3 regions of the Shewanella psychrophila genome follow, and region 2 is predicted to be linked to each of the others. Evidence: predicted binding sites of a transcription regulator. Region 2 holds the regulator's gene; each other region holds the start of a gene.
What was found. The regulator sigma-54, encoded in region 2, starts transcription at its own class of promoters, with help from an activator protein. The targets are predictions, from matches to a motif close to GTTGGCACGNNNNTNGNNT.
Positions count from the first base shown of each region.

Region 1 (10,176 bases), 3.2 Mb from region 2:
AGTTCCTAAGTTCCGTAAGTTTGGTGGCTACACTGCTTATATCGAAGGCTGGGGCCTGTATAGTGAATATTTCCCGAAAGAGATGGGACTCTATTCAGATCCTTACTCTGACTTTGGTAGACTCGCCATGGAGCTATGGCGCTCTTGTCGTTTAGTGGTAGACACAGGTATACATGCTAAGAAATGGACTCGTGAACAATCAATTACTTACTATGTCGATAACACGCCCAATGCCAAATCGGACGCAGTTAAGATGGTTGAACGTCATATCGTGATGCCATCCCAAGCTACGGCTTACAAAGTGGGCATGCTGAAGATCCTCGCCCTGAGAGAGAAAGCGAAAAAGTCATTGGGTGATAAATTCGATATACGTGAATTCCACACCTTAGTGCTGCAAAATGGTCCACTTCCTCTGGATATACTCGAAGATCAAGTTGATCTTTGGGTATCTCAAAAAAGCTAATATTATATGAGTGGGCTGTTTCAAACCAGCCCACCTTCTTACACCAGTCGGTATTGCAAACAATAAAAAAGCCACATGATTAAATGTGGCTTTTTTATTGTGCCGACTCTGTGCTGCTTACTCTAACTTATATTAGTCAGTAGCAAGCTTGTAGGGTACAGAGAGACGAATCTCTTTCTAGTTGAAAAGCACCCCAGCAACTAGGCTGGGGTAAACCAAAACTAGGATGATGGTTTTAAGGCTGACATTGTTTTAGTTCTTAAAGCTCTGCCAGCATCGATTCGGAACTGCAGTAACGCTAATCTGTATAAGTTTAGTAAGAGGGGTCATTCTTAATAAACTTATTGGATTCAGATTATCCCGTATCAACTGCCATTAATTGTATTGATTTAAGAACAAAGCGCAAGAAGAATACGAGGCAAGCATTAGGGAATAGTTAATTAACTAAGAAGGCCGCCCGCTCAATGCTGACAATAAGATCATGATATAAAACAAAAAACCAACCACGATTTAGCGTGATTGGTTAATAGTTTCAAAATGAGAACAATGTTTCCTAAATAGCCAGTAAACTTATTCACATTTTGAATAAGTTATAACATCAAAAATCACTTCCTTTTCGAGTACAACTCAGTGTATGGCGCATCCCAATAAGGTGGAGAACCAATATGCCCCTTAATGAAATCAATAAAGGCACTGACTTTAGGCGCCAAGTGCTTTCTTCTTGGGTATACGGCCTGGAGAGGAAGGTGATGAGTAAGCTGCCAATCTTGAAGCAAGGGGACCAGAGTTCCCTTCTCAACTTCATCCTCAAGCAAATAACTGGCGAGATAAACAATTCCGAGCCCACTGACGGCTGCAGATTTCAAAGCGGGTGCATTATCGACTCTAAAGTTACCCGAGACACCTATCTCACAGTAATCTTCTCCTTGTTTAAACTGCCAAACACTATGCTCGTGCCACTCGCCATGATAAACCAAACAATTATGATCCACTAACTGCTCAGGACGTTCGAGTTGACCATGTTTCTCAATGTATTCAGGAGAAGCGGCAAGTAAAAACTGACACTTCATCAAAGGTCTGGCAACCATACCTAAGGGCAATTGCTCTGACATCGTCAATAGAAGATCTAGTCCTTCACTGACAACATCGACTTTATGGTCTAACAAACTAATTTGTAATTCTAACTCAGGATGAGTATTCATAAAATCAGGCAAGGCTGGAATGATATGCATGGTACCAAATGACTGGGATATGCCAACTTTTAACACACCTCGAGTCGCATCATTTAAATTATGAACACTGGCAATGGCTTGATCGGCGTCCCTAAGTAACTCTTCACCTTGTGCATACAGAAGCTGACCAGCCTCAGTTAGGCTCAAGCTACGCGTCGTGCGCTGAATTAACTGAACTCCCAGTTTATGTTCAAGATCAGCGACCTGAGTGCTCACTTTGGATTTAGAAATTCCCAACTTTCTTGCTGCGGAACTAAAGCTGCCAGCTCTGGCAACATGAGTAAAAATTGCGATAGGTTCCAATAGTTCTAACATGTAAATCGCCTTAGGGTGTTTACGACACTAAAAAGACTTAAGCACTAAAGATGAGAAAACTGAATTTCAACAAAGACAAACAATCATTAAAAACAGTAACTTACAAAGTGAAAAGCACACAGGAGTAGAGTCAATATCGGAACCACTCAATAATCGAGGGCCCGTTTGTTATTATTTTTTATAAGTATACCAAAGATTTGCGCTTTAATTCTAATGCCTAATCGATAATGTTTATTCTAAAAGGCTAAACTTGATTCAAACGCGAATGGATAACTTTTGATGATAAGAAATCACACATAGAAAAGCCCCCGTATTCATTGTAAATACGGGGGTGTTGCGAATATGGGAGGGAGCAACAGAGTCCAAGGTTTCTAAGCTATGATGTCACTGTTAAATCTATTCGAGCAATTCCACTTTAGGCGCATCTATGAGTGGGTAATTTTCTAGTTCAGGAACAGCCACTCTTAGTTTCTGCTCAAGGGCTATTAAGTCTTGAAAGTTATCACACATCTTGTCCGCTCTGGCCTCAAGATCTTGTGTTTGAGCATCCACCTGTAACTCTATATCTTGACCTACATTTTCCATTTTTTGACCAAAGGCTTCCATTTTCTGTTCAAATGAATCGCCCTCACCGGAAAGCATTTCACTGCCTAAGTTGATCATCATGGTGCCGATTGAATTTTTGACTAATTGTTCTATTTCTTGCTCAAACTCTTCACCGAATGCATCTTCTAAAGATGAATGAGTCGAACCCAGGTAAAATGTATCTCCATTTTTATAAGCAACTTTCTCGATTCTCTGTTCGAGTCCATCCATCATCTCATCAAGCTTGGCCCCTGCAGCATCACCCAATAGCGGGGTTAATGCCATACTTGCCGCAGTAGATGCGACACCGACCGCGTCATGAACGAGTGCTATAACTTCTGGCACCTGAGTCGATACTTGGTCAGAATACTGAATTAAGAGTTTCTGTTGTCTAGCATTTAATGATACCTGTTCACCTTGAACATAAAGCTTACCCATCTCGATGCGATACACTTCTTTACCTTCATCACTTATCGCCAGTAATTTAGGCTCTACGGTGATGTCATAGTTTAGGGCGACTTCACACTGACTCTTGTCACTGGAATATGAAGCCGATGAATGCTCTTCGTGAGCAGATACAGAAGTGATAGTTCCGCTAGCAAATAGCACCGCACTGATCCCAATAGAAGTCGCTAATTTTCTCATCAAAGTTATCCTTAATTTAATTGTTCTGTCGGTAACCACTGAATACAAATTGTTATTTACTTGTTGTTATCAGCGATAACGCTCATGACAAGACATAGCACAAGCTGTGCCAACAACGGTAACAGACTGATTATTATAAAGTTACAAGTTTGATGAGTAGAAGGATAATGGGAAGTTTAGTGAATCACACCAGTAGTTGGTCAATTCACTAAATTAAATTTACAATAAATGGATCCAAAGGGATGAGATCGCTAGATATTGGAATATGAAGCCTTAACAAGGCCTGTTCACAAGTCTGGTATCAGAAAATAGAACGTCCCAGTCGTTGGCACAAGTCCTCGAGCGCGGCGGTGCCAGCCAGAGAGTTACCATTCTTATCTAGTTCTGGAGACCAAACGCATACGGCCATATCTCCGGGTATAACGGCAATGATCCCGCCCCCGACTCCGCTCTTACCCGGCATCCCCACTCGATAAGCAAATTCACCTGCACCATCGTATAAACCCGATGTGGCTAACAATGCATTCATCTGCCGGGTCTGTACAGGAGAGATTAATTGAGAACCATCTAAACATTTACCTTTGTTGGCCAGGTACAAGCTAGCTTTTGATAGATCGGCACAGTTCATGCGCAAGGCACAATTATGAAAATAGCTTTGCAATACCGTATCTACATCATTATTAAAGTTGCCAAACGACTTCATTAAGTAAGCAATAGCCGCATTTCTGGCACTGTGATCAAACTCAGAAGCAGCCACTATTTTATCTGAAATCAGTGATGGATTAGCACTCAGGCCACGAATGAGTTCAAGCATCCTATGCTTAGGGGCACCTAATCTTGCTTGTAGCAGGTCAGCAATGACAAGCGCGCCCGCATTGATAAACGGGTTTCTGGGGAGGCCTTGCTCTAATTCAACCTGAACCAAGGAATTAAATGATTGTCCCGATGGTTCCTTGCCGACCCGTGACCAGATCTCATGCTCTTCATAGAGAGTTAATGCTAATGTCAGGCTAAAGACTTTGGAAATACTTTGAATAGAAAATGGTTCCAGATAATCTCCGGCGCCTATAGTTGTGCCATCGATACTGGTGACTGCAATGCCAATTTTATTAGGATTAACATTTGCCAATGCAGGAATATAATCAGCCACTTTACCTTGGCCAAGCAGGGGCCGAACTTTATCGACCACCTGCTCGAGTAGTGCGAGTTCAGGCACTAACTCCACCAAATATCGTAAAGCTCACTAACCACAACGTCTGATACCGCTTGTTCCTTCCAAAATTCAGTGACGGCAGTGAGATCGTCTTGGCTACACTTACCAATAGATTGAGTGGCAATGATACCTTCCCATTGCTTATGACCACCGCCGTGGAAGCCTAGTTTACGAGGCTCTATAATCTGTTCAATAAATTGATCCACGATAATATCAATCTGTTCCTCAGATACAGATTCAGCAAAAGTCCAATTTACGTCGAAACCAAACTCTTGAAATTCATCTACACGTAATTTCTTTCTTAAACGACGACTGCGTGTTGCCATGGTAATTTCCACCTTAATTTAAATAACTTATAAAATAATTGTCTTTCAAAGTATTGATTGAGTTCAATGGCTCATTGAGCTCAGAATTTAATCGATACGTTCGAACATAATATCCCAGACACCATGGCCTAATCTGTGACCTCTGGCTTCGAACTTAGTTAAAGGTCGATGCTCTGGACGTTCAACAACGTTACCCGTAGTCGATTGGTTTTTATAGCCTTCAGCTGCGCCCATAACTTCAAGCATATGCTCGCTATAATTTTCCCAATCGGTAGCAAGATGGAAAACGCCACCCAATTTTAGGGTTCGACGGATCAGTTGTGCAAACTCAGGTTGAACGATACGACGTTTATGATGACGCTTCTTATGCCAAGGATCTGGAAAGAAAAGCTGCACTCGAGCCAGAGAACCAGTAACGATACTGTTTTCTAATACTTCAACTGCATCATGGTGAAACACCCTTAGGTTAGTCACACCCGCTTCTGCAGCATCAGATAAACATGCGCCAACTCCAGGCTTATGGACTTCTATGCCGATAAAATTAAGTTCAGGTGAGGCTTTAGCCATCTCGACAAGAGAGGCACCCATACCAAATCCTATCTCCAATACAGTATCAGCCTCTCGACCAAATACCTGAACCAGATCAAGAGGCTCCGGCGAGTAATCTAGTCCCATTGATGGCCATTGCTGTTCCATCGCGGCAGCCTGACCTTTGGTCAATCGGCCTTCTCTTAATACAAAGCTTCTTACTTTGCGAAGGTACTTACCTTCTTCATTAAATTCCGCGGTTGTCACGTCGCTCATTTTCGCCCTCTGTCTGGCAGGATTAATAGAAAAGAAGGGCATTATCCAAAGATTGTAAGTCAGTGCAAGCCCTAGTTACTCTTAATCGGAATAACTATAAGTCGGCAAAGTATACCAAGTTTCTCAAAAGCTGCTAATTTACCCACTTATCTTTGGCGAGAATAGTGGCTAAAACATAGCTATTCTGCAAACTCGACTTGTTAAAGCCTACCTGGCTAGATAGACTGCCAGCATAAAAATCGTGTTTCTAACTTTTCTTAATCCGATCTCTAAAAAGCAATGACCAATATGTCTTCTGTCACCACCAGCAATACCAGTCACACCTCTTTTGCTTGCCGTATCATAAATTGGTATGAACAATTTGGTCGTAAACACCTTCCATGGCAACAAGACAAGACCCCCTACAAAGTCTGGGTGTCTGAAATCATGTTACAGCAGACCCAAGTCAGTACCGTTATCCCCTATTACCTTAAGTTTATGGAGCGCTTTCCCACCATAGATGCCCTAGCCGATGCACCTCAAGATGAGGTTCTGCACTACTGGACCGGCCTCGGCTACTACGCCCGTGCACGTAACTTACATAAGTCGGCTCAAATCATTCGTGATGAACATGATTCACTATTCCCAAGGGATTTTGAAGATGTTCTGTCACTGCCAGGTATAGGTCGTTCTACAGCGGGAGCCGTGTTATCCCTGTCACTAGCACAGCGTCATGCCATCTTAGACGGCAACGTGAAAAGAGTATTGGCCCGTCACGGAGCCATCGATGGCTGGCCCGGAAAGAAACAAGTTGAAAACAAGCTTTGGGAGCTGACTCAGAAGCTGACCCCAGACATAGATGTTCAAAAATATAATCAAGCTATGATGGATATTGGCGCCTCAGTCTGCTCCCGCTCAAGGCCTGCTTGTAGTGACTGCCCTGTGGCTATCGATTGCCAAGCCCAGCTCAGTGGTCGCCAATCAGAATTCCCAGGTAAGAAGCCTAAGAAAGTAATACCGGAAAAAAATGCCTACATGTTGGTACTAGCTAAGGGCGATGAAGTCATCTTAGAAAAAAGACCACCAGCCGGGATCTGGGGAGGACTCTGGTGCTTCCCACAATTTTCTACACGTGAAGAACTTGATGACTACTTGATAACAAAAGGGTTAACTGTTTTCGAAGAGGAGATATTACCCGGATTTAGACATACTTTTAGTCATTTCCACCTAGATATCAGCCCAATACTTGTGTCAGCGGAAACCTTTAGCGATAACCAGATAATGGAAGATAGGCCTTCACTCTGGTATAACTTACCCCGTCCCCCAAAAGTTGGTTTAGCTGCGGCGACTGAACGTATTCTCGCCAGCTTAGATTCTGTATTAATTAAGGAGTAATCATGGCTCGCACCGTTAACTGCGTCTATCTGAAAAAAGAATCAGAAGGCCTTGGATTTCAGCTATACCCAGGTGAGCTTGGTAAGCGTATTTTTGATAATGTCAGCAAAGAAGCTTGGGCATTGTGGCAATCGAAACAGACCATGCTGATCAATGAAAAGAAACTTAACATGATGAATGTTGATGATCGCAAATTTCTTGAAGAGCAGATGATCAACTTCTTGTTTGAAGGTAAAGATGTCGAAATTGAAGGCTTCGTACCGGAAAAAGACGACGAATAGACACAAAAAAGCGCCGTAAGGCGCTTTTTTGTTTACTCATTAATTACTGCCTTATACCTTCAACGACAATTGCCAGCTGCACATGTGATGATGCAGGTCCCAGATCCATCTTTATATTGTAATCTTTCAAAGCGAACTCGGTAGTACCGCTAAAACCAGCACGATAACCTCCCCATGGGTCTTGCCCTTCACCAATCGTCTTGGCTTGTATCGTAATAGGCTTAGTCACTCCATTGAGGGTAAAGTCACCGTTAAGTAAAAAATTTCCCTCTCCCTTGTCAACGATCGAACTCGACTCAAAACTTGCTTCCGGGAACTTGGCTGTATTTAAAAAATCAGGGCTACGCAAATGCTTGTCTCGCTCCGCATGATTAGAATCGAGACTGGCAGTCTTAATGGTCACATTCACATGCCCGTCAGCAAGCTTTTTGCCGTCGAAATTAAAATCCCCCTCGAATTCATTGAAACGTCCCACCACGAAACTATAACCTAGGTGACTCACCTTGAAGTCGATAGAAGCATGTGCGCCCTTAGTGTCGATGACGTATTCAGTGGCCGATACTGTGCCACTCATGAATAAAGATCCAGCCAATGCCGTTGTGAGAAGTGCTCTTGATAATATTGTCTTTTTCATATTTCTATCTTCCTTTATTTGTTTCTAAGCTTTTGCTTATTTAAGTGACTATTTTAAAACCGTGATCATTCTTACCAGTGTTGAATCTTTATCGAAAAAGTGGTGTTTAAATGCTCCCAACATATGTATGACGACGAGTCCAATTAGACTGTAAGCGGCATATTGATGAACAAAACCGGCAATGTCTGCCTGACCATTAAACAACTCACCGGCTCCGGGAACCTCAAACAGATTGAAAACACTTATGCCTCGTCCATCAGCAGTAGAGATCAGATATCCACTACACATAATCAAAAGCAGTAGTAAGTAGATGGCACCATGGGCCAAATGCCCAGCTTTAACTTCCCAATTTTTATGCTTAGTCAATGGTGCAGGTTTGGGGTTAGCAAACTTCCAGGCAATCCTTGCTAGTGTTAAGAGAAACAATAATATACCGACGCTTCTATGTAGATCAGGCGCAGTTTTATACCAGCTGCTGTAATAAGTGAGTTCAACCATCCACACTCCAGCAGCAAACAGCCCAATAACAGCGATTGCCGATATCCAATGAACCAATATAGCTGTGATCCCATAGGATTTTTCTGTATTACGAAACATGACAGACCTTATGAATAACGAGTGATTAACTTATGCCCTACATAATACGTTCTATTTTTAAAACTAAAATCTCTAAAAATAGGCTCTATACTTCCATTTTTTAGAACTATGTTCCCCTTTCCTGCTTTATTAAGTCATTTAAGCACCACTGAAGCCAATCATTAATAGTAATCATTTGTAAATAGGATTTTTAAGAATAGAAGTCCCCCCATGAGAGCTTCAGATAGCTCATCAATAGAGAGCTCACAGAGATAAACTGTCATCATGGAGAAAAAACAACTCATTTGAACACTAACTAACCGAACGGTGGCTTTGTGACAAAATAGCACTTGCAGGCAGGAAGACTGCGCTATAAGATAGCGCCCACTTCGAATGAGGCAGGTGCACACCTGATTTAAACTTAAGTTTAAATCTTATTTGAAGTAGATGACTAACACTTAGTTTAGTTGCCCGAATAGCTCAGTCGGTAGAGCAGAGGATTGAAAATCCTCGTGTCCCTGGTTCGATTCCGGGTTCGGGCACCATCATTTAGCCGGCATAGCTCAGTTGGTAGAGCAACTGACTTGTAATCAGTAGGTCCCGAGTTCGACTCTTGGTGCCGGCACCATATAATAAAAAAGCCTCGACATTGTTCGGGGCTTTTTTATATCTAAAATTTGTGGATAGAAGAATAAAAGCTCAAGCTGGCATAGCTCAGTTGGTAGAGCAACTGACTTACTCTTTACAAGAGCAGCAGTAGGTCCCCTTCTTTCATAAATGACCGACTCTTGGTGCCGGCACCATATACGATGAAGCCACTCTTTTGAGTGGCTTTTTTGTGTCTAAAATTTGTGGATAAAAGAACGAAAGTTCAAGCTGGCATCGCTTATTGGTAGAGCAACTGACTTATTCATTCCAAAAGCTACTGCCCGACAAAAGCCCTCTTCATTAATAGCAAAGAGTAGAAGCTGGCTCTTAGTAACTCTTAATTTCAATCTAACTTTAATTGACTATCTAGACTATCTAGGAAATAAAAAAGCCTTAACTAAGACCAAAGTTCTGCCGCTGGATTGTTGACTGTTCAGTTTTTGACAGCTTAAACCTGTTTAACCAAAAACTGCTTGCACAGCTAATAACATCGCTATATTATACGCGCACTCCAAACGAGACAGGACTTAAACCTCCCTGTTTAAACTTAGGTTTAAACTCATTTGAAGTAGATGACTAACACTTAGTTTAGTTGCCCGAATAGCTCAGTCGGTAGAGCAGAGGATTGAAAATCCTCGTGTCCCTGGTTCGATTCCGGGTTCGGGCACCATCATTTAGCCGGCATAACTCGTTATTAGAGTTGTGACTGGTAATCAAATAGATTGCTCCCGAGCTTATCTTTTTGATAGTAAATACGCCGGCATAGCTCAGTTGGTAGAGCAACTGACTTGTAATCAGTAGGTCCCGAGTTCGACTCTTGGTGCCGGCACCATATACGATGAAGCCACTCTTTTGAGTGGCTTTTTTGTATTTAGAATTTGAGCCCTATTAGCTAAATTTAATCAGTAGCTAACTTCCACCGGAGCTTCGACTCTTGGTACTGCCACCATCTTCACTCTTTAATCAAAAGTAAAGAACAAGCAAGCCACTTTACAGGCCAAATCAATCTAATACCCCTAGCTCTTATCCTAGGACCATAGTCCTACTAAAGCCTAGATACTCTATACAGCCTATAAACTC
Region 1 covers NZ_CP014782.1:2,685,730-2,695,905, forward strand. Annotated here, with positions in the region: gene sps_RS11530 (DUF885 domain-containing protein) at 1-463, shown strand, start outside; gene sps_RS11535 (LysR family transcriptional regulator) at 1,069-2,010, opposite strand; gene sps_RS11540 (YggN family protein) at 2,407-3,240, opposite strand; gene glsB (glutaminase B) at 3,542-4,456, opposite strand; gene sps_RS11550 (50S ribosome-binding protein YggL) at 4,456-4,779, opposite strand; gene trmB (tRNA (guanosine(46)-N7)-methyltransferase TrmB) at 4,867-5,583, opposite strand; gene mutY (A/G-specific adenine glycosylase) at 5,872-6,957, shown strand; gene sps_RS11565 (oxidative damage protection protein) at 6,960-7,238, shown strand; gene sps_RS11570 (YceI family protein) at 7,282-7,872, opposite strand; gene sps_RS11575 (cytochrome b) at 7,921-8,469, opposite strand; tRNA gene sps_RS11580 (tRNA-Phe) at 8,918-8,993, shown strand; tRNA gene sps_RS11585 (tRNA-Thr) at 9,001-9,076, shown strand; tRNA gene sps_RS28110 (tRNA-OTHER) at 9,152-9,251, shown strand; tRNA gene sps_RS11590 (tRNA-Phe) at 9,691-9,766, shown strand; tRNA gene sps_RS11595 (tRNA-Thr) at 9,853-9,928, shown strand.
Region 1: sps_RS11540 (YggN family protein) is a predicted target of sigma-54. The motif match lies at 3,336-3,354, and genes of this name have one in related genera.

Region 2 (10,176 bases):
ATAGGTTGATAGTCAGCCATAGAGAGCGCTGGAGAGTACTCTTTAAAACCGGGCCAAAGGTATCGCTATCTTCATCCATACCCGCCATGCCCATCATGGAGTGCTCGGCATCCTCCCTAATGATATCGACGACATCATCGATGGTTATTCTGCCCAATAGCTGATTATCCTCACCGATCACGGGAGCCGAGATCCAATCGTGGCGTTCAAATAATTGCGCCACTTCGCTGTCATTCATTCCAACTGGAATGCCCTCAAGATCTGAGACCATAATCTCTCTGACAGAAGCGTCTGGGTTACAGGTGAGTAAATCTGAAATTCTGACGCCACCGAGTAAACTGTCACGTTTATCGACGACATAGAAGGTGTCAGTCGCTTCCGGTAACTTGCCCCTAATTCTAAGGTAACGCAGAATCACATCTATGTTAACGTCGGGTCGAAGGGTAACTGTATCGGTATTCATGATACTGCCAGCGGTGTCATCCGGGTAGGATAGAGCCTGCTCCACTCTTGTCCTATCTTGACTGCTCATGGACTGGAGGACTTTATTGAAGACACTGTCTGGTAAGCTACGTAGGATATAAGCGAGATCGTCGGTATCCATGCCTTCCGCAGCTTTCGCGACTCGTTCAGGTGTCATCTGCTTGATGAGGCTATCTTTTAGCTCCTCACCTAACTCATCTAAGATCTCTCCGGTATGATCAAGATCGATTAGTTGCCACAACACCTGACGCGTTCTTGGTGGAGATGATTCTAAAATAAAGGCCACATCCGGCGCTGCCATATCATGGAGCATGTTTCTGACATGGACAAACATACCATTACCAAGGGCCTGGGTGAGCTGATTTAGACGTTGATCTGTTGTTTCACTGTCTAGTACTTCTATCGGCATAGTTGACCCTCCTTTGATGATTTTACGGTTTGTTTTAGACTAGGCTTAACTAGCTAATTTATAAAAGAAAGGACGATTACAGTGTGAGTAGATTAAAGGGTTAGGTTAACTTGCTTCATCAAACTTGGCATCCACTAATGCACATATTGCATCTAGTGCGGCATCGGCATCTTGACCTTCACCTTGTAGCGTGATGGTTTTTCCCATGCCAGTTTCTAGCATCAATAAGCCTAATACGCTGGCAGCTGAGGCTTTCTTCTCTCCCTGCACTATGGTTATCTCAGCGTCAAACTCGGAAGCTAAGATGGCGAGTTTGGTTGCGGCTCTGGCATGGAGACCTAGTTTATTGCATATGGTGACTTGGCGTTCCAATTTAGTCATTGTCCAATTCACGATGACGCGCCTGAATTTTATGCTTACTGTTACCAAATAGCCTAGCTAATTGTTCAGTGACATAAACAGATCTATGTTGACCACCAGTACAGCCTATGGCGATGGTAAGGTAACTACGGTTGTTTCTTTCCAGATGAGGTAACCAAGTCGCAAGTAAGTTTTCTATTTGCCAGATAAACTTATTGACTGTGGGTTGTTGGCTCAAAAATAGTTGCACTGGCTCATCTAATCCTGTCATGGGTCTTAGTTCAGGTTCCCAATGCGGGTTTGGTAAGAACCGAACGTCAAACATAAAGTCGGCCTCGGTTGGCATCCCATATTTGAAGCCAAAAGACTCGAAATTGATCACTAGCTCTTTATCGACACTGCCTAAGAGAATTTCACGGATTTTGTCACTCAGATCATAGATATTCAGGTTTGATGTATCTATGTAATGATCGACCATCTTAGAGACGGGTTCAAGCAGTTCTCTTTCATGCTCTATCGCCTCTTTAAGAGAAGTTTTAGTGCGGGATAGAGGGTGTAATCTTCGGGTTTCACTGTAACGCTTCAGAAGCACTTCATCGCTGGAGTTTAAGAAGAAACTGAGTAATTCTGTACCTTCTGGCAGGTTAGCAAGTTGCTTCTCCAGCTCTTTATCTTGCTCTGGCATATTACGCACGTCGACACTAATGGCAACGAGATCTGTACTGCCCTTGAGTTGTTCGAGCAAGGTATCCATCAGGGGGAGAGGAAGATTATCGACACAGTAGTAACCTAGATCTTCTAAGACCCTGAGTACGACAGATTTTCCCGAACCGGAACGACCGGATACCATCACCAATTTCATTGTGTTATTACCTGATAGAGTTCTGACTCATCTTGAGTTTTTCGTAACTGTTTCACTATAAGCTTGTTATTGAGTTTTTCGGCCATGGATGACAGAGTACTCAGGTGCTGCTCACATTGATCCGCAGGTACTAAAAGTGCAAATAGTATGTCCACAGGTTGTTTATCAATAGCGTCGAAGGAGATAGGCTCTTCACACTTGATTAATACCGCAACCGGCTGACTTATATTGCTTAGCCTACCATGAGGAATCGCAATACCATTACCTATACCTGTGCTTCCCATTTTCTCTCTCGCCAAAAGACTTTCAAAAATCTCTTGTGAGGATAGGGTTGGATACTGGACAGCGGCAAGATCGCTGATGAGTTCCAGTACCTTTTTCTTACTGCCCGGAGTGGCGCAAGTAGTACACTCCGGCTGCAGAATGGTGCTTAATTCCATTATTAATGCTTTGTTAGCTTCTCTTTGTGTTTAATAACCTGACGGTCGAGCTTATCAATCAGGGAGTCGATAGCGGCATACATGTCAGCATTCTCTGACATAGCGAAAACCTCACCACCAGCAAGGTGGAGTTTAGCTTCGGCTTTTTGCTGCATTTTCTGAACATTTAAAATAACGTGCACATTATTGATCTGATCGAAATGTCGTTCAAGCTTAGTGAACTTTTCTTCGACATAATGTCTTAGCGATTTAGTGATCTCTATATGGTGTCCAGTTAGGTTTATTTGCATAGAAATACTCCTCCAGTTTCCGATTGTTTCACTCTTAGGTTGATTTTAGGTAAATCTTTAGGGATTTAACTCACAACATAATTCCCTGTTATACCAGGAGTTGAGCCTAACTATTATCGACTACAGGCCGCTTCTGGTGATTAGCTCACAACATGAGAGCTAATCAGGTCAGTCACTAAACTAGAACTGTTAGTTAGGTATGACCTTATTTCCTTTTTCTACAAACTCTTACGTTGATTCGATGGTGGAATCAACATGGCTTCACGATACTTAGCTATGGTGCGTCTGGCGACCTTAATTCCCTGCTCCGCTAATAGCAAGGCCATCTTACTGTCGCTGAGTGGCTTCTGCTGGTTTTCGGCTGCGACCAATTTCTTTATGAAAGCACGAATAGCGGTAGATGAACACTCTCCGCCATCATCGGTCCCCACATGGCTGGAGAAAAAATATTTCAGCTCAAATATACCCCTAGGGGTGTGCATATATTTTTGTGTGGTGACCCGGGAAATGGTGGATTCATGCATCTCAACGGCTTCGGCTATATCGTTTAATACCATAGGTTTCATGGCTTCTTCACCATACTCGAAGAAGCCTTGCTGGAATTTAACGATACAGTTCGAGACTTTCAGTAAAGTGTCGTTGCGGCTCTCAAGGCTCTTAATAAACCACTTTGCCTCTTGTAGATGCCCTCGAATAAATTGACCATCAGCCTGATTTTTAGTGCTTTTAGCCATGGAAGCATAGTGTTGATTGACATTGATCTTCGGCATATTGTCTGGATTTAACTCAACTACCCAGCGACCTTTCTTCTTGGTCACAGTGACATCAGGGATGACATATTCATCTTTTCCTGGGGTAATTGCCAATCCGGGACGGGGATTAAGTGTCTGGATTAACTCAATGGCTTGTTTGAGATCATCTTCCTTGAGCTTGGTCTTACGCATTAACAGGCGGAAATCACGGCCGGCGATCAGATCCAGGTGGTCTTTTATAAGTAGCCTAGCGTTATCTATGTGTGGGGTTGTATCGGCATATTGTGCTAGCTGAATGATTAGGCATTCACTGAGGTCCCTTGCTGCAACTCCAATGGGATCGAAGTGCTGGATGCGCTTAAGTACGGCCTCTATTTCATCTTGCTCAATTTCAGGATCACCCATGGCTTCGAGGATGTCATCAACACTCTGAGTGAGATAGCCTCTCTCATCTATGGCGTCTATGATGGCCGTCGCTATGGCGAGATCGTTGTCTGAAAACGGTGTGAGATTTTTCTGCCATTCGAGATGTTCATACAAACCTTCGCTAGTCTCACCTTGGAAGGGCATATCGTCATCGCGCATTGCGCCGGAACTCGAATTGGGAGACGCCGTGTAGACTTCATCCCAGGTCGTGTCCATTGGGAGTTCTTCAGGCATTGAATCTTGGGTTAACGCCTCAGAGGTTTCAACCGCTGAACTGTCCAGTGGGCCATCGCTCTCTGCTGTGGCGCTAAAGTCATCTGTGTCAGTGGTCTTGTCTTCACCATTGACCGGGGGGTCGACTTGCTCTTCATCTAGTTCGAGAAGGGGGTTGGAGTCTAACGCTTGTTGGATTTCTTGTTGCAGTTCCAGCGACGATAGTTGCAATAGACGTATAGCCTGCTGCAGTTGTGGTGTCATGGTTAACTGCTGACCCATTTTAAGCTGGAGTGACGCTTTCATTTACCGCTATTCCCTTCATTGTAATTATAAAATGAGAAAGCCTGCTTTGACTTGTTTGGGGTTTCTCTGAGCCCCTAGACCTCAGGCTGAGTCAGCCGAGTGTCGATAATAGCTCATTTCTTGATGCGCTAAGAATGAGCCTCATGATTAACTATAGCTTGAATTGTTCACCTAAGTACACAGCTCGTACTTGCTGATTGTCTAAGATTTCGGCAGGTGTACCTTCAGCGATTAAATTTCCGTGGCTGACGATATAAGCACGTTCACAGACGTCTAAGGTTTCACGCACATTATGGTCGGTGATCAGTACACCTAAGCCGCGACTTTTAAGCTGCAGGATAATTTTTTTAATGTCGATAACTGAGATCGGATCCACACCTGCGAAGGGCTCATCTAGGAGAATAAACTTAGGATTAGCGGCTAAGGCCCTGGCTATCTCGACGCGTCGGCGTTCACCACCTGAGAGCGCCATGCCTTGGCTGTCTCGGATGTGGGTAATATTAAATTCTTCCAGAAGATTCTCGAGTTGTTCCTCTCGGGCATTGTTATCTATGTCTGAACGAGTCTGCAGGACAGCCATAATGTTATCTCGAACCGATAACTTTCTAAATATGCTCGCTTCTTGAGGAAGATAGCCAATGCCCTTTCTTGCCCTCAAGTGCATTGGATCTAAGGTCAAATCGTCATCATCGATCAAGATCCTACCCTTATCACTTTGCACTAAGCCTACAACCATGTAGAAAGTAGTCGTTTTTCCCGCACCATTTGGGCCTAAAAGACCGACGATCTGCCCAGTTTCCACTGTGATGCTGACATCTTGGACCACGGCTCTATTTTTATAACTCTTGGCAAGATTGACTGCCTTTAGCGTCATCTGGCTCATTGTTTTTCCTGCTCGATGATAGGTAGCTGAGTTGGAATTACGTCAGTATTTTCTTCTTGCCCCTTGGCTTGAATGTTATCTTCATCTTGCTTGATTTCAGGTAGTTGAGTCGGCAGTGGCTCAGTGGCGGGTTCTTTCGCCTTATCTTGACTAGTATCCTGATAGTTTTCCGGTTGAATAATGGTGATGACCCTATCCTTGCCTGTACTTTCTGCTATCAACTGCTGCTCAGCTATGTTGTAGCGAATCATATTACCTGTCACTCGGCTACCATCTTGCTCTAGCATGGCATTGCCTACCAAGGTTAAAGTTCTGCTCGATAGCTCGTATCTAATTTCTTTGGCACTGGCAGAAGCTGGACGTCCATCTTCCATTATCTGGGTGTAAGTCGCAGGCTCACCTATGGCGACAAGTGTTTTTCCGCCGCCATCTTCTTTAGAGGAGGCTCTGAGTTCGTCGGCCAAGATCTTGATCGATCCTTGCGTGACTTCCACTGGACCATGAAAGATCATCTGATTATTTTTAATATCGGCTTCTTGACTCGAGGCCGAGATCTTAACTTCTTGCATGAGATCATCTTGCTTTGTAACGCCACTAAAACTTGTGATACACAGTAGCGCTGCGATGATTAAGTTATGTTTGTTCATATCGTCCTTCAAATGTCTTACTTGTCTTATGCACAACGCATATCGAGCGTTGGAATTGTTAGTCTGGGTCTGTTTTTCTAAAATATGGCCTTGGGCTAGTACAAAACAGGCTAATTGACCTCGTATATGCCTTTAACCTTACTCAATAATTGTACTTTTTGAGCATTAAGATCACCGAACAAACCTACGCCCTGGATAAGAAAATCATCTCCTGTGATGTAGACTTCACGATCTGAGGTCATGATCATGGTATGGAGATCTAGCTCCAGATAACTGGTTTTCATGGTTTGGATCGGTTCTTCTGGGCTTATTGAATCGATAATAACATTGTTCTCGAGAACGACTTTACCTGATTTCTTATTGAGTGTTCCCATTGTCGATTGAAGGCGCCATTTTGCTTGACCTCCGTCGGGATAAACCAGGTATATGGGCTGAGTGAAATAGGTCATGTTGGCCTCATCAAAGTGCTCCATATGGGTTGCTGTGACTCGGCTGTTGACTAATCCTTGCTTATTATATTCGACACTGCGTAGGTTATCGGCAATATAATCTGGTCTTAAGCTGACATCGATAGCCACCTCTTCATCGCTCTTCTTGGATTGTACTTGCCAATACAGCAACAAGGCCGTTCCGAAGAAAGCTATGATGGCCAGAGTCACTCTATTCATATACTCATACCCTGAGCGGTATCGAATTTCTCTTGGCTGAGGAGTAGGAGATCCGTTAATTCACGTAAGGCACCATGTCCACCTCTGATGCTAGTGACAAAGTCTGCAGCTTGTTTAACATAAGGGTGACCATCGGCGACACAGACTGAAAGCCCTACCTCTTTCATGACGGGGAGGTCAACCATATCATCACCTATATAAGCCACCTGGTCGGGGGTCACATCATAAAGAGAGAGGAGCTCTTGATATGGCATTAACTTGTTGTCGACACCTTGGTAGATATGTTTAATTCCCAATGCTGTCATACGGTCTTCAACTATCTGGGATTTACGTCCGGTGATAATCGCGACAGGGATATCGCTGGTGAGCAGAGATCTAACCCCGTATCCGTCTCGGGTATGGAAGGTCTTGAGCTCTTCGCCAGCATTACTCATGTAGACCAGACCATCTGAAAATACGCCGTCTACATCACAGATCAGGAGTTTTATCTGCTTAGCCTTCTGCCAAATCTTGTCTTCTACAGGACCATAAAAACTTTGATGGAATTCATTCATTTTATATTACCCCGGCCTTAACCATATCGAGCATGTTTAATGCACCTATAGGTGTGTTGTTATCATCTATGATGATGAGACCATTGATATCTTTCTCATCCATTACTTTTAGTGCTTCGGCGGCCAATATGCCCTCTGATATGGTGACACAGCCTTTACTCATCACATCAGATATAGATGTTTTTCTCAGATTGACCTGAGCGTCTATGACTCGGCGAAGATCGCCGTCGGTAAAAATACCCACTAGCTTATTGGCATCATCGATAACCGCGGTCATGCCCAGACCTTTCTTAGAAATTTCATAGAGGGCATCTGTGATGCAGATATTATGCTTAACCAGCGGCAAATCAGCACCTTTATGCATAACATCACTGACTTTAAGCAGCAATTTTCGACCTAACATACCACCTGGGTGTGACAGGGCGAAATCATCCTTGGTAAAGCCTCTCGCCTGTAGCAGTGCGACAGCCAGGGCGTCGCCCATCACAAGCGTTGCCGTGGTGCTGGATGTGGGAGCGAGTCCTAGAGGGCAAGCCTCCTCGGGTACTTCGATACACAGGTGTACCACAGAATGTTTAGCCATGGTAGATTGCGGTTTACCTGTAACTGCAATGATAGGCAGACCCATACGCTTAATCACCGGCATCAAGGTTAAGATCTCGGCAGCCTCTCCCGAATTGGAGATGGCTAAGATGATATCGTTCTCACTGAGCACGCCAAGATCGCCATGACTGGCTTCACCTGGATGAACGAAAAATGCGGGTGTTCCTGTGCTGGCAAAAGTCGCTGAAATTTTATTGCCGATATGACCTGATTTGCCCATTCCCATGACAATGACCTTACCGGTGCACTCAAAGATCAATTTACACGCAGTCGCAAACTCAGCAGAATCTACATATTGATATAAGTTATCGAGAGCCTTTCGCTCGGCATCGATAACTTTCTTGCCCCACTGGCGTAATTTATTTACATCTAGCATTTCAATCTCTCTGTTTATTCAGGCTGTTCTAGTCTTGTTAAGCAAGAAAAAGGACTAGTTGATATGAGATAAAGGTCAAGAGTAACACGCCTCCATGCCAAGGCTTTAATGCTCTTGCACGACCACTCAGTAAAATGAGTATGGCAAGGGCGCTACTCGTGGCCATTACCATATAGAAATCTCGGGTACTGGCTGCTGCGTCGACTTCCCCTGGCGCGATTAAACCGGGCAGGGCAAGTACGGCGAGGATATTGAATAGATTTGAGCCTACAATATTACCAATTGCCAGATCGTCTTCTTTCTTCAGCACGCCGGCGACACAAGCCGCAAGCTCAGGCAAACTTGTGCCTATGGCTATGATAGTTAAACCGATAACAAGATCCGACAGATGATAGGCTTTGGCGATACCTACTGCGCCCTGAACCATCCAGTCGGCCGACAGAGGTAATAAAATAATACCCACAACTAGCCAGAGAACCGCCTTGTGAGTAGGGACGCCCGTAGGTATTTCCTCATCGGCTTCAGCTTCGAGTGTGTCAAGTTTCTTGTTAGTTAAGCCATGCCAGATAAGATAACCCATAAGGATGAAGAAGAGTCCCATCAACATGACGCCTTCCATGCGTGTTAAAAGACCATCATGGAGGAAGTAACCCGCGATAGCCGTGGCGGCCAACATTAAAGGTATTTCCCGCATTAAGGTTTGGGAGCGTACTGAAATGACTCCTAACAGTGCTGTTATTCCTAATATCAAGGTGATATTAGCGATATTTGACCCCAATACGTTGCCAATGGCTGTATCGGTCATGCCCTCCATTGATGCGGTGGCTGCGACGAACATTTCGGGAGCAGAACTGCCCATTGCCACTATGGTCAATCCGATCAACATCGGCGGAAGTCCGAGGTTTCGAGCGAAGGCAGCCGCACCATAGACAAACTTGTCGGCGCTCCATACCAAAACACCCAATCCTGCAATAAGCATGAAAATATTAAATAACATCTATTTCAATTCTAAAATGACTTGCGGGCATTTTCGCTGGATTTGAATGAAAATGAAAGTATTGAGGCAAGATAGTGTCGATTCAGTTGTGCCTATTAGCGCAATTACGTACAATTTACTGCTCAGTTTCTGTCAGACTCGTTTGCCTTCCCTAGGTGCTTGTACGTAATGGATGCGGTATGAACTTAGAAGTGTCACCAAAACCTAACTCATTGGTCGAGATCCGCAACTTAAAATTTAGTCGCGGTGACCACATCATTTTTGATGATATTAGTCTCTCTATTCCTAGAGGTAAGATCACGGCGATCATGGGCCCGAGTGGAATAGGCAAGACGACCCTGCTCAAATTGATTGGTGGGCAGTTAACGCCTGAATCTGGTTCGGTATTGTTCGATGGCAAGGATGTGCATAAGTGTCGCCGCGGGGAGCTTTTTGTACTGCGCAAGCGCATGAGCATGCTTTTTCAGAGTGGAGCCCTGTTTACCGATATGAATGTGTTCGACAATGTGGCATTTGCTTTGCGTGAGCATTCAGGACTCGCAGAAGAAATTATTGCCCGCATAGTACTGATGAAATTAGAGGCCGTTGGTTTAAGAGGCACAGCAAAAATGATGCCTAGCGAGCTTTCTGGAGGGATGCAGCGCCGGGTGGCACTTGCCAGAGCGATTGCTCTCGAGCCTGATATGGTGATGTATGATGAGCCTTTTGCGGGTCAAGATCCTATTTCCATGGGGGTTCTGGTGAAGCTTATCAAAGAGCTTTCTGCCGTATTGGGGCTCACCTCCGTAGTGATATCTCATGATGTGCAGGAAGTCTTAGGCATTGCCGATTATGTCTATGTGATGGCCGATAAGCGAGTGATAGCTCAAGGTACTCCCGAGGAGTTACGAGTCGCTGATAATGAGCT
Region 2 covers NZ_CP014782.1:5,847,799-5,857,974, reverse strand. Annotated here, with positions in the region: gene mgtE (magnesium transporter) at 1-892, opposite strand, end outside; gene sps_RS25645 (HPr family phosphocarrier protein) at 998-1,273, opposite strand; gene rapZ (RNase adapter RapZ) at 1,266-2,114, opposite strand; gene ptsN (PTS IIA-like nitrogen regulatory protein PtsN) at 2,111-2,554, opposite strand; gene hpf (ribosome hibernation promoting factor) at 2,557-2,844, opposite strand; gene sps_RS25625 (RNA polymerase factor sigma-54) at 3,063-4,541, opposite strand; gene lptB (LPS export ABC transporter ATP-binding protein) at 4,693-5,424, opposite strand; partial or broken gene lptA (lipopolysaccharide transport periplasmic protein LptA) at 5,529-6,071, opposite strand; gene lptC (LPS export ABC transporter periplasmic protein LptC) at 6,182-6,739, opposite strand; gene kdsC (3-deoxy-manno-octulosonate-8-phosphatase KdsC) at 6,736-7,293, opposite strand; gene sps_RS25600 (KpsF/GutQ family sugar-phosphate isomerase) at 7,295-8,272, opposite strand; gene sps_RS25595 (calcium/sodium antiporter) at 8,310-9,269, opposite strand; gene sps_RS25590 (ATP-binding cassette domain-containing protein) at 9,449-10,176, shown strand, end outside.

Region 3 (10,176 bases), 2.3 Mb from region 2:
ACCTATCTTGCCCGTACGGGTACGGGTGTGAAAATGCTCTACCACCCTGCCACTGTTGAGCCAGAAGGGATACTCGTCACAGGGCTGCTCATTATTGTTATAGAAATTTATAGGCAGCAGGTTTGCTTTACCTGACGGAGTTGGAAACAGGCCATCGCTGTAGAGTCTGGCTGTGCCTTTGAGGCTTTCATCTTTTTCTCTAAATGGCCATTGAATGCCTCTGCCCGCCTCGATTTTTTGATAGCTCATGCCCGAGATATCTAAGTTACGCGGACCACCGTGGGACAGCTTACCCTTGGACAGGTACTTCATCTCCTCAAACGCCCCTTCCGGCGTCTCGGGAAAATGGATCATCTGACCGTTATCGAAACGCCTGGCCAGCTGATTAAAAATCCAAAAATCCGGCTTAGAGTTCTTAAAAGGCGGCAACACATTGCTGATCAGGTTGACCCTGCGCTCTGTGTTGGTATGGGTACCTTCTTTCTCAGCCCATACAGATGCGGGCAGATACACATGGGAATATTGATTTGTTTCCACATCGCTGTAAACATCTTGTATAACCAGAAAGTCTAGTTTTTCCAATGCCTTGCGAATGCGGGCAGTGTTGGGCATTGAGGTCATGGGATTCGTCGCGACGATCCACAAACCTTTAATTTCTCCCGTCTCTATGGCAGGAAAGATATCGGTTTCGGCCAGGCCACGGTTCTTGGGAAAGAACTCCGGGTCTATGCCCCAGAAATCAGCGATCTCGTTTCTGTCGGCCTCATTTTCCAGATAGCGATATCCAGGTAAGCCAGAGCAAGATGACCACTCACGGGTGCCCATGGCATTACACTGACCGGTTATCGATAAACTGGTCCCCCCTGGCTTACCGATATTGCCGGTTATCATATTAAGGTTATTGATATTAGCGACACCATCTGAGCCGTGGGTGGACTGATTGATCCCCATGGTCCAGATACTCATGGCCGCCGGCGCCCTCGCATAAATTCTTGCCACATTACGTATAGTATCTTCGTCTATGCCGCAGATGTGTTGCGCCTGCTTAGGATCATAGTCCTGCACGAGTGCCTTAACCGCCTCGAAGCCTTGGGTGTGCGAGTCGATATAGGCCTGATCTTGCAGCCCTTCATTGATGATCACATGCAGCATGGCGTTAATCAGCACACAATCTGTACCTGGAGTGATAGGCAAATGAATATCGGCAAATTGCGCTAGCATAGTGACTCGAGGATCCACGACAATCAGCGGGAAGTGACGCTTCTCCAGCGCCTCTTTCAGACGCCAGTAGATGATGGGGTGCTGCTCGGGAAGGTTAGAGCCAAAAGCCATCAGGCAATGGGTGTGCTCGAAATCATCGTAACAACCCGGCGGACCGTCGGCGCCGAAGGAGCGCTTATAGCCGCTAACCGCGGACGCCATACATAAGGTAGTGTTGCCATCATAGTTATTGGTGCCAATCACGCCTCGGGCAAGCTTGCCTAAGGTATAAAACTCTTCGGTCAACAGCTGACCGGAGGAAACAATGGCGAAGGAATCTCTGCCATACTTGGCTTGAATGGCCTTTATCTTATCAGCAGTCGTGTCCAGTGCATGATCCCAAGAGGTAGGTTCGAAGGCTTCGAAGTGCTTGTCTCTTATGAGGGGCTCGGTCCCCCTACCCGGACTCTCAAACAGCTCGTGTTCTAAGATCCCCTTGATACAAAGTTTGCCGCGATTAACGTCCGCCCCCGCATGGCCTCGTGTAGTAACAATCTTGTTCTGCTCATTTAAGCCAATCTCGATGGAGCAGCCCGTAGAGCAATAATTACAGGTGGTATATTTCCACTGTGCAACTTTCTTACTCGGGATCACAATTGGCTTTCTGTTTTTACGACCAAACAGCATAAAACACGCCCCCACATTGAATAAATTCTATTTTATTTTTACTTTATCTCAGCAATGATCATAACAATGCAGCCGTCATGCCAAAATATTAAGACAATAAAATCAATGAAATAGTGTTAGGTAAGTATCGATTAATGACCATTTTCGGTGCTTTTGCTTTAAAGTGGTGCACGTCTGGTTTTAAAATAAATTAAAATAGTTAACCCCTTTTCATTTTCCAGTCGTTTATAAGGGTAACTAAAACGGAAACACCCATTTTTTTCTTTGGAGATTTTATGAATTCATCGACACTTAACGCCGCTAAGAAAGCATTGACCATCACATTTTCAGCAGGAAGCATCTTAGCCGTGTCACTATTATCTTTTAATGCATCGGCCACCAGTCCAGCTCATCCAACTGATCTTAACCAGAGTAGCCACAACCAAAATATCATCACCTCTCAGGCCTTCTCTTCAGCGGATTATCAAGTCCAGGACGCCACTAAAATGTTCCCTGCACCAGAAGCTGGCATGGTTCAACACATACTCACTCTGCCTAAGCTCGATGATGAGTCGAACTACATGGTCGAAATACAGATAGGCCAAACTAAGATGGTTGACTGTAATGGCGGAAGCCTGTCAGGTGAATTGCAACAACACTCGGTTCAAGGTTGGGGGTATAACTATTATCAAGTTGATTCAATCACTCAGGGACCAACCACTATGATGGCCTGTTTCAAGAAAGCCGAGAAGAAGGCGTTTGTGCCAATCAGAGCAGATCTGAAAATCAAGTATGATAGCCGTCTAGATAAGGTGTTTTACCTACCCGAAGGCAGCGAATTGAGATACCGAGTCTGGGCTGTTGAGAGTCCATTCAACACCTCAAAGCTATTGAGTGAATAACTAGCGAGCAATATTGGTTACACATTTCACTAGATGCATTAGTGACTAATTCCCCATACATAAATGTCAGCTAGCACAGCTGGCATTTTCCCTTCACTTACTCCTTGCAAACTTTTATCTGGGACAACAGCAATTTTTCTCTAACAGTCCCGGTCTGATGACTTGCTAATGTATTCTCGATTATCTAATTTATACCGAGTGGTATTAGCTAACAACATAGGGCATAAGCCTTATGATTTAGTTAACACTCATTCGAATCTACAAGGATCCAGTTACTCTTGAGCAAACTCAGTATCAGCCTCTACACCACATTAGCCCTGATCGCGTTCGCGGGTAATTCTGTCCTATGCCGTATGGCATTAGGCGATAACACCATAGATGCGGCGAGCTTCACTTCAATCCGGCTGCTGTCCGGAATTCTAGTTTTAGTCATCATCTTAGCGTTCACCCATGCAGACTTAAGATCTCACTTACGTCTCCCTAAGGGAGATACCCCCAACCAAGATGTACAAGATCACCAACTAGGGAGATTTTCAGCCAAGGCTTTGAATCAATCAAAGGCTACAGGCAGCTGGCGAGCCGCTATATTGCTATTCATCTACGCGATAACCTTTTCCTACGCCTATATATCACTATCCACAGGCATTGGTGCCCTCATCTTATTTGCCTCGGTGCAACTCACTATGGTGATAGCCAGTCTACTCAGTGGTAAAAAACTCCACTATACAGAATGGCTCGGGCTGATGATGGCTTTTGGAGGATTCATTTATTTGGTAATGCCGACACTAGCGACACCTTCTCTGTCAGGCTTTATTCTGATGACAATCTCAGGCATAGCATGGGCAGGTTACACCCTCATGGGGCGGGGCTCTGTAAACGCACTTGGGGATACCAGCTATAATTTTCTGCGTACCTTACCTTTCATTATTCTGTTAGTCCTGTTCACCTTCCAAGACGCTCAACTATCAAATACTGGCCTGATATTAGCCATAGTCTCCGGTGGACTCGCCTCAGGAATTGGCTACACCATCTGGTATATTGCCCTTACGGGTCTGAGCTCAATACAGGCGGCAGTTGTACAACTGGTGGTACCTGTTATTGCGGCCATCGGCGGCATCATGTTTGCGGATGAATCAATATCGATGCGCCTTATCCTTGCATCTGCAATGATCTTAGGCGGAATTTTATTCCTGATAGTCGGTAAATATGTTCTTGAAACCTGCAGTTCACACCATACTAAAGATATCGAGAATAATGATTAGATTCGGTGAAATGAATAAAAATATTAGTCAAAAATTCGATACAGATCCCGATGACATAGCTCAAGCATTGCCTCTCACTTTCTCTTAGATACCACTCAATTAATCATCTTCCTCTACTCGGCGCCTGAACTGAGACTAAATTAACGAGGCTAACGTTAACGAGACTAATCAAACATCCCTATAGCCGCTAAGTTCGATATCAAGAAACTGTGCCCTTCCCTCAGGATGACTTCTTCGCTATGCAACAAATGTAAATATTAGCTTTATCTTTGCATCGCCCTTTACAAATACCTTCCCACAAGCATAATGATATTGATTCTTATTTGCATTTGAATCTTGTCGATATAGAAGGAGCGAGGGGATGGATACGTGGCGACAGTTGATTTTCGAGGCAAACCGGGCTTTTCAAGCGGGTGATTGGCAAGATGCCGAACATCAATACTTGGTAGCCGTTGCGAGGATTAATCACCTCTATAGCCACCTCTATAGCCAGTATGCCAACGATGAGCAAATCATGATGGCCTGGTTAGCCAGTTATCACAACCTGTCTGAACTATATGGCAGACAGGGAAAAGCCGACGCTCAACTCACCCATATCATGGTCCCTTATCACCAATTAAGAAATCGACTTATCACTCAAGCAGATAATGAGCCCATCTATGCCGCAATCCTTCATGGATTGCAGCTTAGCTGCAAAGAGCTATACCTATTCCAAAAGGGTCAATTACAGGGATCAAAATGTGTCGATATGAACGCGTTGGCCCCGGTCATTCACTAGTTGTGGCCATACATCAAACCACTAAATATCCTGCTAACATTTAAGGTCAGATATCCATGAAGCAAAGATTATCAGCAGCACTCACATTCGTATCCACTTTACTTATCGCCCCTGCGGCCTTAGCACATCCAGGGCATGATCATGCTCATTGGTCATCATCGATGGTTCATTTGTTATGGATTTTACCTGCCGTGGCAGCTCTGGGACTCGCCATCAGCATGTACCGCCGAAAGAAAACCGCGACTCAATCGAACAACAAATAAGGGGCGAACATGTTTTATAACGTATTGAATAAACTCGACAGTAAAGTCCCTTTTAAACGTGCCTCGGCTCACTGTGATATACCGTGCAAAATTTACGACCCCATCACGGCCCAATTGGCGGTATTGACCATGATCCGTATGGTCGATTTGCTCGAAGAACTCAATATTAAGCCGTCTCTGACGCCCAATGAACAGGCACAATTCGGCCGCTTAGTGGCCGAAAAGGAAGTCCATGGCCATAAGGTAAAAGATGAGATCACTGTGATCTGGGGCGACTACATCAAACAACCTCAGTTGGATCAATTTCCAGAGCTCCATGAATTAAGTCACAGCATCATGTTGGCGGCATCGAAAGCCAAGCAACATATCGATCGTGAAGCGACTCTGCTACTACTGGAAAAGGTCAATCGATTCGCTGAGATCTTCTGGGAAACCAAAGGGATAAAGACTTATCAAGCCACCTGCCCTTATCCACCAGCAGAGACCTTGATTTACCCGCAATTGAAATAGCAAAAACCATACTTAGCTTAAGGAGCACTCATGTTTGGGATAAATTTATACCGCGTAGCCGGAGTCAGTATGCAGCCGCGTATTCCTGCAGGCAGTTTTGTTCTCTGCATGAGCGCTTTTAAACGACCATCATTAAAACTTGGCGGGATATACCTTTTCAAACACCCCAGATTAGGAGAATTAATCAAGACCTTAGTCAAGATTGACAGTGCTGGTAATCTCTGGTTTAAAGGCGAAAATGATACCAGCATATCCAGCCAAGACATGGGGCCTGTTAGGAGTAGTAGAATCATAGGTAAGGTCACACTCATCATATCGGCCTGACTTACTCACTAGCTAACTCCCTAACTATTATCTGTTAGCAATTTCCCAACCTATGATACTTGCATCAATTGTAACCTCCAATGCACTTTGTTAGGGTTAGGTCATGACAGCATTTCATATCACCAGAATACACACATCAAGAGGCATATTCAGGCTCAGCGGCGAGTTGACTGATACACTAGAAATATCTGTCATCGAATTTATGGGAACAGATGGCTGGGTGCCATTAAACTTAAGCGATGTAAACTCCCATCAATTAATAGCCAGTCTGAAGCAGGAGATTTTAACCCATTTGAATTCCCAGCATAAAGGCAAATAGAACTCACATAATCACGAACTGAAAGTAGAGATAAAAACAATTAGAAGGCTTCGAACTGCTTAGCCATCCTTTGTATCTGAGCTAACGGTACGTTATGGCTATTTCGCTCTGCACACAGTGCTTGGTGTGCACTCTCTTTAGGCTCACCAATTAAGACGATTCTCACTTGATAGCCCAAGGCTTTCGCCGCGGTTTCATAAGCCATAAACTCCCAATGAGCAAGGTTTGTATTATCACAGATAACGATTGGCTCAAAGGTCGATAAGGCCTGTATAAATCCCGTTAGATTACGTTGGTGATATTCTGACAGCTTCTTACTGTCGAAACGATATCGCTTCCCGTCATAGAAGAAGCTATCCGTTGAAAAGACCCCTTTATTTCGCGTATTAATCGCAATGTCAATGCCTTTTGTCCTTAAAAATTCATCGATCCAATAGGATTTTCCGCTCCCGGGCAAACCACGCATTATAATCGCTAGTTTATTGCAATCTATCTGCTGTGGCTCTTTTTCTTCTTCTCTTGCCAGAGTATGACTCAGGACTTGTTTCATTTTCTGCTACCTCAATCCATAGCTCAGCCAATATTATCTTTAATAACATTTCCCGATAAGATTTGATCGACTAAACGAGGCACAATGTCGCTCGCTTTACCTTGTAGATGATACTGGAACTGACTATGGCGATCCGCTTCAACCAAATTAACTTCAACGGTTTGAGCCCCGTGATGATTGGCGGTATCGACAAAACCAGCAGCAGGATACACAGTGCCTGATGTGCCTATAGCAATAAACAGATCACAAGTGTCTAAAGCATGTTGAATACGATCTAAGCCAATGGGCATTTCACCGAACCAGACCACATGGGGCCTAAGTCTTTGGGCCGGAATACAGCAAGTACAAGTATGCTCGGGGCCAAAAGGATCTTTGAGTAAGAAGGTTTGGCGAGAACGTGGACAACGCCCTTTCGATAACTCTCCATGCATATGCAATAAACGATGAGATCCCGCTCGCTCGTGCAAATCATCGATATTTTGAGTGACTATCAATAACTCACCATCAAATTCTCTCTCGAGGCGCACTAGGGCATTATGTCCTTGGTTTGGTTCCACATCTCCGCCATGCAGCTGGCTCCAACGGGTATTATAGAAGCGATCGACAAGCTCAGGATCTCGCGCATACCCCTCCGGCGTCGCAACATCTTCAATCTTATGTTCTTCCCATAGGCCATCTTGATCTCTGAATGTTCTTAGGCCTGATTCTGCTGAAATTCCAGCGCCGGTTAAAATCACTATCTGGCGATACATCTTCATTCCTTCCATATTGTTTTTCTTCTTATTAAATATAACCCGACAAGCCTGACGTAAATATCTAGCACAAGATATTATGCATTAGTATAAATGCATTAATAACAATACAAAATGTAAGCTTAAATCGCATGCTTTATCTCTGATTTAAAGAGATTTATTGTATTTGCTTTGATAAAGATAAGATAAAGACCTTCAGAGGTTTAAGTTTTTAATTTTACCTCTATAATAGATATTAATATCCACTATTGAACCGATAGTTAAACTGATGGTTCTGCAATCAAGAGATTAGTAATGACAGATGGAAATCAGGCGCTAAAAAAAGCGGGTTTGAAAGTTACCTTACCACGAGTCAAGATTCTAGAACTGATGCAAGGACCCGAAAACCAACACATCAGTGCTGAGGATCTGTACAAAAGATTACTCGGATTAGGGGAAGAGATCGGTCTTGCAACCGTGTACCGCGTGCTCAACCAATTCGATGATGCAGGTATTGTTACCCGTCATCACTTCGAGAGCGGCAAGGCAGTATTCGAATTGGCAACTAAGCATCACCACGATCACTTAGTTTGCTTATCTTGCAACAAGGTCATTGAATTTTCAGATGACCTGATCGAAACTCGTCAAGATGAAATAGCCATGAAGCACAACATAAAACTCACTAACCACAGTCTATACCTCTACGGTGTCTGTACTAATGATGAGTGTGAGCACAACGACGCTTAATCCCCATAAGAGTCCTCTTAAAATGACCAGCCTCGAGCTGGTTTTTTTGTGCCAATTAAAGGTGTTTATGAAACACATTCACCTTATGCCCCATAAAACTATCTCTATTTCTATGTTCCATACCTAGCTTTTTAGCCAGATTTTCTGAGCCTTTATTGCCTAATAGAATGAGGGCAATCGCTTCATCGACCCCAAAACTGGTAAACAAGTCCAATGCAGACTTTCCCGCTTCAGAACCATATCCTTTCCCCCAATATTCAGGGAGATACCGATAGCCGAGCTCAACTTCGTCAAACTCGGCTATATACTTAGGTCCACAAAACCCAATCACTTTTTTATCGGCTTTATGCTCTACAGCCCAACGGCCATAGCCAAACTCTTCATAGTTGGCAACTATAACGTCTGCAAAGATCTCCTCGGCTTGCTTAATTGAGCTCATCGGCTCTCCAGGAATGTAAGTCAAGATCTCAGGAATGCTGTTAAGCAAGAATATGCTGTGAATATCCCTCGCTTGAAATTGTCGTAAAATCAACCTATCCGTTTCAGCAATGATCATATAATCCCTTAATTAAAGCCCAATGTCCGAAGCTTATGAATAAAACTCAATTTGATTGAGTAAATCCAAATGATTAACCAATTTATATACCTAGGCATTTTTTATCAATATAATCCCACTATAAAGCGTATATTTTGATCTGCTCGGTAAGATTAACAAGGAAGCGATATGACAATTATGCAACTGGTATACTGGCTCATTGCCAGTATAGGTAACCTGTTAGCCCTCTATTTTTTAAGTACAAGCACCAGCGCCCTCTCAGTATTACTATTAGTATTCACAGTCTGCTACACAGCAATAGGCTTCTATGATCTCAAATTTAGTACTCACAATTTAAACCGACTCTATCCTGTGGTAGCCTATATTCGCTATTTTCTCGAATCCTATCGAGTCGAGATTCAACAATATTTCATCGCTAATGACACAGAAGAGCGCCCCTTCAATCGAGAACAGAGGTCCTTGGTTTACCAGAGAGCTAAAAATATCCGTGACACTATCGCCTTCGGTACCCAAAGAGATCTGCTGGAAGAGAATTATCTTAGTCTGTGGCATTCACTCTCCCCCAAGAAAATAAGTGATGATGTTAAACGTATCAGGTTCGGCGGACCAGACTGCACTCAGCCCTATGACGCTTCTTACTTAAACATATCGGCCATGAGTTTTGGTTCACTGAGCTCCAATGCTATCGAAGCCATGAATCTTGGTGCCAAACAAGCTGGTTGCTTTCATAACACAGGAGAAGGTGGCGCAAGCCCCTACCATCTTAAACATGGCGGAGATATCGTTTGGCAGATAGGCTCAGGGCTATTTGGTTGCCGTGATGATGATGGCAATTTTAACCCAGCTTCCTTCGAGACCATGGCTAAGCGACCACAGATAAAGATGATCGAAATAAAGCTCAGCCAAGGTGCAAAACCTGGTCATGGTGGCGTACTGCCAAAGGCTAAGATCACCCGAGAGATTGCCGAAATTCGTCAAATTCCCATGGATAGAGACTGCGTTTCCCCGGCGGTTAATCCAGAATGTACCACCCCAATAGCCTTATTAAACTTCGTGCAAAAATTAAGAACACTCAGTGGCGGTAAACCTGTGGGTTTTAAACTTTGCATCGGTAACCCCGCCGAATTCCTCGGGATCTGTAAGGCCATGCTGGAAACGGGTATCACCCCAGACTTCATCACTGTAGATGGTGCCGAAGGGGGCACGGGGGCCGCACCAGTAGAGTTTACTAACCGACTCGGCATGGTGTGCCTCGAGGCCGTCTATTTTGTACACAATGCCTTAACCGGTGTAGGGTTAAGAGATAAAATTCGCATTATAGGCTCAGGGAAAACCGCATCTAGCTTCGACCTGCTTACTAAAATAGCC
Region 3 covers NZ_CP014782.1:1,772,144-1,782,319, forward strand. Annotated here, with positions in the region: gene sps_RS07895 (molybdopterin oxidoreductase family protein) at 1-1,887, opposite strand, end outside; gene eco (serine protease inhibitor ecotin) at 2,163-2,768, shown strand; gene sps_RS07905 (DMT family transporter) at 3,047-4,030, shown strand; gene sps_RS07910 (hypothetical protein) at 4,392-4,808, shown strand; gene sps_RS07915 (hypothetical protein) at 4,865-5,071, shown strand; gene sodN (superoxide dismutase, Ni) at 5,081-5,581, shown strand; gene sps_RS07925 (S24/S26 family peptidase) at 5,612-5,905, shown strand; gene sps_RS07930 (hypothetical protein) at 6,009-6,224, shown strand; gene sps_RS07935 (AAA family ATPase) at 6,265-6,690, opposite strand; gene cobB (Sir2 family NAD+-dependent deacetylase) at 6,798-7,607, opposite strand; gene fur (ferric iron uptake transcriptional regulator) at 7,821-8,252, shown strand; gene sps_RS07950 (GNAT family N-acetyltransferase) at 8,308-8,808, opposite strand; gene sps_RS07955 (FMN-binding glutamate synthase family protein) at 8,977-10,176, shown strand, end outside.
Region 3: sps_RS07895 (molybdopterin oxidoreductase family protein) is a predicted target of sigma-54. The motif match lies at 1,954-1,972, and genes of this name have one in related genera.